DNA from 2 places in the Roseomonas sp. CAU 1739 genome. Region 1 is predicted to be linked to the other one. Evidence: predicted binding sites of a transcription regulator. Region 1 holds the regulator's gene; the other holds the start of a gene.

What was found. Region 1 encodes LexA, which represses DNA repair genes until DNA is damaged. Its sites were predicted from a motif close to TGTTCTANNTANGTTC; they were not measured.
Region 2: a site for LexA is predicted at 1,505-1,520, ahead of uvrA (excinuclease ABC subunit UvrA). Genes of this name have one in related genera too.

The regions. Positions count from the first base shown of each region.
Region 1 is NZ_JBDOQQ010000007.1:68,736-72,130, reverse strand. It holds gene AAFN86_RS13315 (calcium-binding protein) at 1-923, opposite strand, end outside; gene lexA (transcriptional repressor LexA) at 1,043-1,765, opposite strand; gene AAFN86_RS13305 (hypothetical protein) at 1,946-2,788, shown strand; gene AAFN86_RS13300 (hypothetical protein) at 2,836-3,036, opposite strand; gene rpsD (30S ribosomal protein S4) at 3,237-3,395, shown strand, end outside.
Region 2 is NZ_JBDOQQ010000011.1:4,052-7,446, forward strand. It holds gene gyrA (DNA gyrase subunit A) at 1-670, opposite strand, end outside; gene ssb (single-stranded DNA-binding protein) at 780-1,319, opposite strand; gene uvrA (excinuclease ABC subunit UvrA) at 1,563-3,395, shown strand, end outside.

The sequences.
Region 1 (3,395 bases):
TAGAAGTTCTCGTCGATGCCCGACCCGGTCAGCGTGTCGTTGCCTGTGGTGCCCCAGATCTCCTCGATGCTGGTGAGCGTATCGGTGCCGCCCTCGCCATCCTGGGCGCGGCCGATCGCGAGGTTCACGCTGACCGCGCCGGTCGCCTGGCTGTAGTCGGCGATGTCGAAGCCGTCGCGGCCGTCGAGGTAGTCGTTGCCGCCGCGGCCGCGGAAGCGGTCGATCTCGGCGCTGCCCAGCAGCGTGTCGCCGAGGATCGAGCCGCGCACGGCGTAGAAATTGGAGATGGTGTCGATTCCGCCGAGCCCATCCGTCGCGCGCCCGAGCGTGAGGTCGACCGACACGCCCGAGGTGACGGCCGAACTGCGGTAGTCGAGGAACAGCGAGGTGTTCGGCGCCGCCGTGCCGGTGAGGATGTCGTTGCCGCCATTGCCGCGGACATTGAAGCCCAGCACCGTGTTGACCGAGGCGATGGTGATGGTGTCGTCGGCCGAGGAGCCGTTGATCTGCTCGAAATTGGTGAAGGTGTCGTTGCCCTGCGTCAACACCAGCGGCGCGGGCGCGGAGGTCCCGGTATTGACGCCGCCGACATTGGTAACCGTGACGGACACGCCGCCGGCCGTGCTGTCGGAATTGAAACTGACCAGGTCGAAGCCGGCGCCGCCATCCATGACGTCGTTGCCGGCGCCGCCATACAGTTCGTCATCGCCGGCATCGCCGAACAGGTAGTCATCGTCGTTGCCGCCGAACAGGCTGTCCCCGCCATTACCGCCGCGCAGCGTGTCGAGCCCGCTGCCGCCGGAGATGTAGTCGTTGCCGTCGAGGGCGATGACGCTGTCATTGCCCCCTGTCGTCAGCGGCCCGAAGGAGGAAGTCGTGGTGGTGACCGTGTCGTTGCCGTTGGTGCCGGTGATGATGGCCATGGGACCGAACCTCCGCGTTTCGCGGACATCATTCCCCAATCGTCACGGTGTGCGCCACGACGCGTCCGGCGCATGAATGTTTTGTAATGCTATCTATGCGTGTGGAAGGAAGCGCGGCGTCAATATCGCCGCAGCAGCCCCACCAGCCGGCCCTGCACCCGCACCCGGTCCGGCCCGAAGATGCGCGTTTCATGCCGCGGGTTGGCCGGTTCCAGGGCGATCGAATTGCCGCGCCGGCGGATGCGCTTCAGCGTCACCTCGTTCTCATCCACCAGCGCGACCACGATGGACCCGTTCTCGGCCGTCTCGGCGCGATGGATGATGACCGTGTCGCCATCGAGGATGCCGGCATCGATCATGGAATCGCCGGCGACCTCCAGCGCGTAGTGGTCGCCGCTGCCGATCAGCGCGGCGGGAACGTCCACGCTCGCACCATTGTCTCGCAGCGCCTCGATCGGCAGGCCGGCGGCGATGCGACCGTAAAGCGGCAGGGTGACCGGTGCGCTCTCATGCGTCTCGACCGCCGGGCGGGCCGGCGGTTGGGCGCCGAACGGGCCGCGGATGACATTGGGGCCGAGCGGCGCCTCGGGCGCCTTGGGCGCCGTGCGGCTGGGGCGCGGGGCGAGGTTCTCGGGCAGGCGGATCACTTCGAGCGCGCGGGCGCGATGGGCGCGGCGGCGCAGGAAGCCGCGTTCCTCCAGGGCAGTGATCAGCCTGTGGATACCTGACTTCGACTTGAGGTTCAGCGCCCCCTTCATTTCTTCGAAGGAGGGGGAGAAGCCTGTCTCGCGCAGGTGGCGGTCGATGAACATGAGCAGCTCGTGCTGCTTGCGCGTGAGCATTCCTGCTCTCCTCCTGGCGCCGGGCCGTGCGACTCGGTCGGAACAAATGGGCAACGTCAGCGTTGTTCTATTTAGGTTCCGGAGTCACAGTCAATTGCTTTCGCTTGTGGATGACTCTGTGGATGGATCCGGCGGCCACGGCCTCGCCTCCGGCCGCGGCGGCTGGCAATGATGCCCGCCATGGCCCCATGCGACCTGTCCGTCCTGATCGCGGCCCACCGCCTGCGCGGCGAGGTGCCCGTCGCCGTCGCCTCGGTGTTCGCGCGTGCCGCGGGGGCCGTGGTGGAGGTGGTGGTCGCCTCCGATGACGGCACCGACTATGCCGAGGTGCTGCCGCCGGATCCGCGCCTGCGCTTCGCCCCGATCGGCCCGGTGGCGAGCGGTGCCCATGCCGCGCGCAACCGGGCGCTGGCCTTGGCCCGCGGCGCCCATGTGCTGATGCTCGATGGCGACGACGCGCTGGAAGGTCCGGTGGATGCCATCGCCCGCGCCCTTGGCGCGATCGGCACCGCCGGCGCCATCCTGGTGCCGACCATTGTGCGCGATGCGGCAGGCGAGGCGATGCGGCGCATCCCGGCCCTGGGCACGCAGCGCTTCGGCTTCGGCGACTGGGCCTCGGCCTTCACCTCGCTGCATCTGTTGACACGGCGGGACCTGGCGCCGCCATTCCTGCCATTCCGGCTGATCGACGACGTGATGTTCGACCTGTCGGTGCTGGCGGCCGTGGGCGGGGCGGTGCCGGTCGCCGACGGGCTCGCCTATCGCTACCAATTGCGTGCCGGCCAGGCGACCGACACGCAAGGCGGCCGCTTCGATGCGGAATATGCGCGCGCGCTCGGCCTGATCGCCGCGGATGGTGCGGGGTTCGGCCGCCATGCCGGGGATGCGGCGGCCGTCCTTCGGCGATGGCGGGCGATGAACCGCCTGGCCGGCGGCGGCGGGTCGCGGCCCGGCCTTGGTGACTACCACCGGACCGTGGCCGCCTACCTCGCCGGCGCATGGCCGGCTGGACGGCGATGCTAAAGCGTGATGACCGCAGGTGCGAATGCACCGAAGGTCTGAATCACGCCCTAAAGCTGGCGAGCGAGCTTGCGCGCCAGCAGCAGCCCGATCCCGCCCCCGGCCGGTGCCGCGGGCAGTGCCAGCGCCCAGCCGGCATGGTTGCCGGCCAGCACCAGCGCCAGCCCGGCATACAACAGCAGCCCGCCGACCAGGCTGCCGACCACGCCCGCCGTCAGGCCGAGCACGAGGATGTCCGAACGCGATACCATGGCGCAGCGTGGTGGCGCGGCCGGCGGTGTTTGACAAGCCCCGCCCAGGCACCTAAGGGACCGCCACCTTCCGGGAACGTGGACGGACCTTCGGGGTCCGCGCCCGCCGCCGCCCAATCGGGGCGGGGGCCTACCGGGACAACAGCCCCTCGGGGCACAGCGAAGAAGGCCCGACCGTCTAACGCGGCGGGACGCAGCGCATGACCAAGCGCGCCGAATCCAAGTACAAGATCAATCGCCGCCTCGGCGTCAACCTGTGGGGCCGCGCCAAGTCCCCGATCGCCAAGCGCGAATACGGCCCCGGCCAGCACGGCCAGCGCCGCAAGCAGAAGCCGACCGACTTCGGCGTGCAGCTGATG
Region 2 (3,395 bases), on a different contig from region 1:
GGAAATCCGGGCCGGGCATGATCTTCATCAGATCGTCCAGCGTCAGCGAATTATCCGCGACCAGGGCGAGCGTGGCGTCGATCACCTCGGTCGGGTTGTGCGGCGGGATGTTTGTCGCCATGCCGACGGCGATGCCGCCCGCGCCGTTCACCAGCAGGTTCGGGAAGGCGGCTGGCAGCACGCGGGGCTCATCCGCGCTTTCGTCGTAGTTCGGCTGGAAATCGACGGTGTCCTCGTCGATGCCCTCCAGCAGCGCCATGGCGGATGGCGCGAGGCGCGCTTCCGTGTAGCGCATCGCCGCCGGCGGATCGCCGTCCACGCTGCCGAAATTGCCCTGCCCGTCGATCAGCGGCACGCGCATCGAGAAGGGCTGCGCCATGCGCACCATGGCGTCGTAGATGGAGGCATCGCCATGCGGGTGGTACTTACCCATGACGTCGCCGACGACGCGGGCCGACTTGCGATACGGCTTGTCGGACGTGTAGCCGGCCTCCTGCATCGCGAACAGGATACGGCGATGCACCGGCTTGAGCCCGTCGCGCACATCCGGAAGGGCGCGCGCGACGATCACGCTCATCGCGTAGTCGAGGTAGGAGCGGCGCATCTCCTCCTCGAGCGCGACAGGCTGCGTGTCGGTGGGGGTTTCGCCAGGGGTGCTGGGGTCGCTCACGCGGCTGGGCTCGATCCGGTCATGGGCGCGCGCGGCGCGGCCGCGCGCTGGTTTGGGGCGTCATAGGCACCGCGCGGCGGCCGCAGTCAACCGCCGCGCCTACATGGCCTCAGAAGGGGATTTCGTCGTCGAGGTCCGTCTTCTTCGAGTCCCACCCGCCGCCGCCGCGCGGCGCGCCGCCGGAACGGGCAGCGCCACCACCACCGCCGCCTTCATAGCCGCCGCGCGACGCACCGCCGCCACCGCCACCCGACGGACGCTCGGCATAGCCGCCTTCATCCGGCGCGGACCCGCCTCCGCTGCTGCGGCCGCCGACCAACTGCAATTCGCCGCGGAACTGGCGCAGCACGATCTCGGTCGTGTAGCGCTCCTGGCCTGCCTGGTCCTGCCATTTGCGGGTTTCGATCTGGCCCTCGATGTACACTTCGCTGCCCTTGCGGAGGTACTTCTCGGCCACTTCTCCCAGGCGCTCATTGAAAATGGCGACGGCGTGCCACTCGGTACGTTCCTGCTGGTTTCCCTCGCGGTCCTTGTATCGCTCGGAGGTTGCGATGCGCAGGTTCACGACCTTACCGCCATTCTGGAAGTTGCGGACCTCCGGATCGCGACCCAGCCGCCCGAGGATGATCGCCTTGTTGACGCCTGCCATGCTTGATTTCCGCCAAGGTCTGAGGGGGGCCGAAACGTCGGTTCCCCATCGTTTTTTCAAACACCGTTCCTAACCGCTTTGGCGCGGCCCGGCCAGCCCTGAGCGGGTCGCGCGGCCGCGCAGGCGCCCGCCCGCATCGCAACATCCCCTTCCCAACCGCCGCATCGCGGCTCATATAGTAACGGGAACATCACCGGAACACTCCCGGCCGGCCCCGCCGCGCCCCGGGCGGAGCACCCCTGCATGACCGGCCAGATCCGTATTCGCGGCGCGCGCCAGCACAACCTCAAGGATGTCGACCTCGACATCCCGCGCGACAAGCTGACGGTCGTTACCGGCCTGTCGGGATCGGGCAAGTCCTCCCTCGCCTTCGACACGATCTATGCCGAGGGCCAGCGCCGCTATGTCGAGTCGCTGTCCGCCTATGCCCGGCAATTCCTGCAACTGATGCAGAAGCCGGATGTGGACAGCATCGAGGGCCTGTCGCCGGCCATTTCCATCGAGCAGAAGACCACCAGCCACAATCCGCGTTCCACCGTCGGCACGGTGACGGAAATCCACGACTACATGCGCCTGCTCTGGGCGCGCGTTGGCGTGCCCTACTCCCCGGCGACCGGCCTGCCGATCGAGGCGCAGACCGTCTCCCAGATGGTCGATCGCGTCATGGCGATGGAGGAAGGCACGCGGCTGCTGCTGCTCGCCCCGATCGCGCGCGGCAAGAAGGGCGAGTTCAAGAAGGAACTCGCCGAACTGCAACGCCGCGGCTTCGAACGCGTGAAGGTCAACGGCATGCTGCACCTGATCGCCGAGGCGCCGAAGCTCGACAAGAAGCTGAAGCACGACATCGAGGCGGTGATCGACCGCATCGTGGTGCGCGAGGGCATAGCCCAGCGCCTGGCCGATTCCTTCGAGACGGCGCTCGGCCTGTCGGACGGCATCGCCTATGCCGAGAACGCGGACACGCAGGACCGCACCGTGTTCAGCGCGAAATTCGCCTGTCCGGTCTCCGGCTTCACCATCGAGGAAATCGAGCCGCGGCTGTTCTCCTTCAACTCCCCGCATGGCGCCTGCCCGTCCTGCGACGGCCTCGGCACCGAGACCTTCTTCGACCCGCAGCTGGTGGTGCCGCAGGATGATGTCTCGCTGAAGGACGGGGCGGTCATGCCCTGGACCGGCGCGCAGTCGCCCTATTACACCCAGACCCTTGAGAGCCTGGCGAAGCACTTCAAATTCGCCATGACGACGCCCTGGCAGGACATCCCGGAAGCCGTGCGAAAGGCCATCCTGCACGGCACCGGGGATGAGGTCGTCACCCTGCGCTACAAGGACGGCCTGCGCGCCTATGAGGTGAAGAAGGCCTTCGAGGGCGTGATCCCGAACCTCGAACGCCGCTTCAAGGAAACCGACAACCCCTGGGTGCGCGAGGATCTGTCCCGCTACCAGGCGCAGAAGCCGTGCCAGGTCTGCACCGGCTACCGGCTGAAGCCGCAGGCACTGTCGGTGAAGATCGCGGCCAGGCACATTGGCGAGGTCAGCGAACTGTCCATCCGTCGCGCCCGCGACTGGTTCGCCACGGTGATGGAAACCCTGACGCCGCAGCGGCAGGAAATCGCCCGCCGCATCCTGCGCGAGATCGAGGAACGGCTGCAGTTCCTTGTCGATGTAGGCCTGGACTATCTGAGCCTCAGCCGATCATCGGCCACGCTGTCGGGCGGCGAATCGCAGCGCATCCGTCTGGCATCGCAAATCGGTTCCGGCCTGACGGGCGTGCTGTATGTGCTGGACGAACCGTCCATCGGCCTGCACCAGCGCGACAATGAACGCCTGCTCGGCACGCTGCGGCGGCTGCGCGACCTCGGCAACACCGTGCTCGTCGTCGAGCACGACGAGGACGCGATCCGCCAAGCCGACCATCTGGTGGATATCGGGCCCGCGGCGGGCAAGGGCGGCGGCCACGTCATCGCGCAAGGAACGCCGGCGGAAGTCGCGGCCAATCCCGCGAGCCTGACCGGGCAGTACCTGTCCGGCATCCGGCGCATCGAAGTGCCCGCCACGCGGCGCAAGATCGACAAGAAG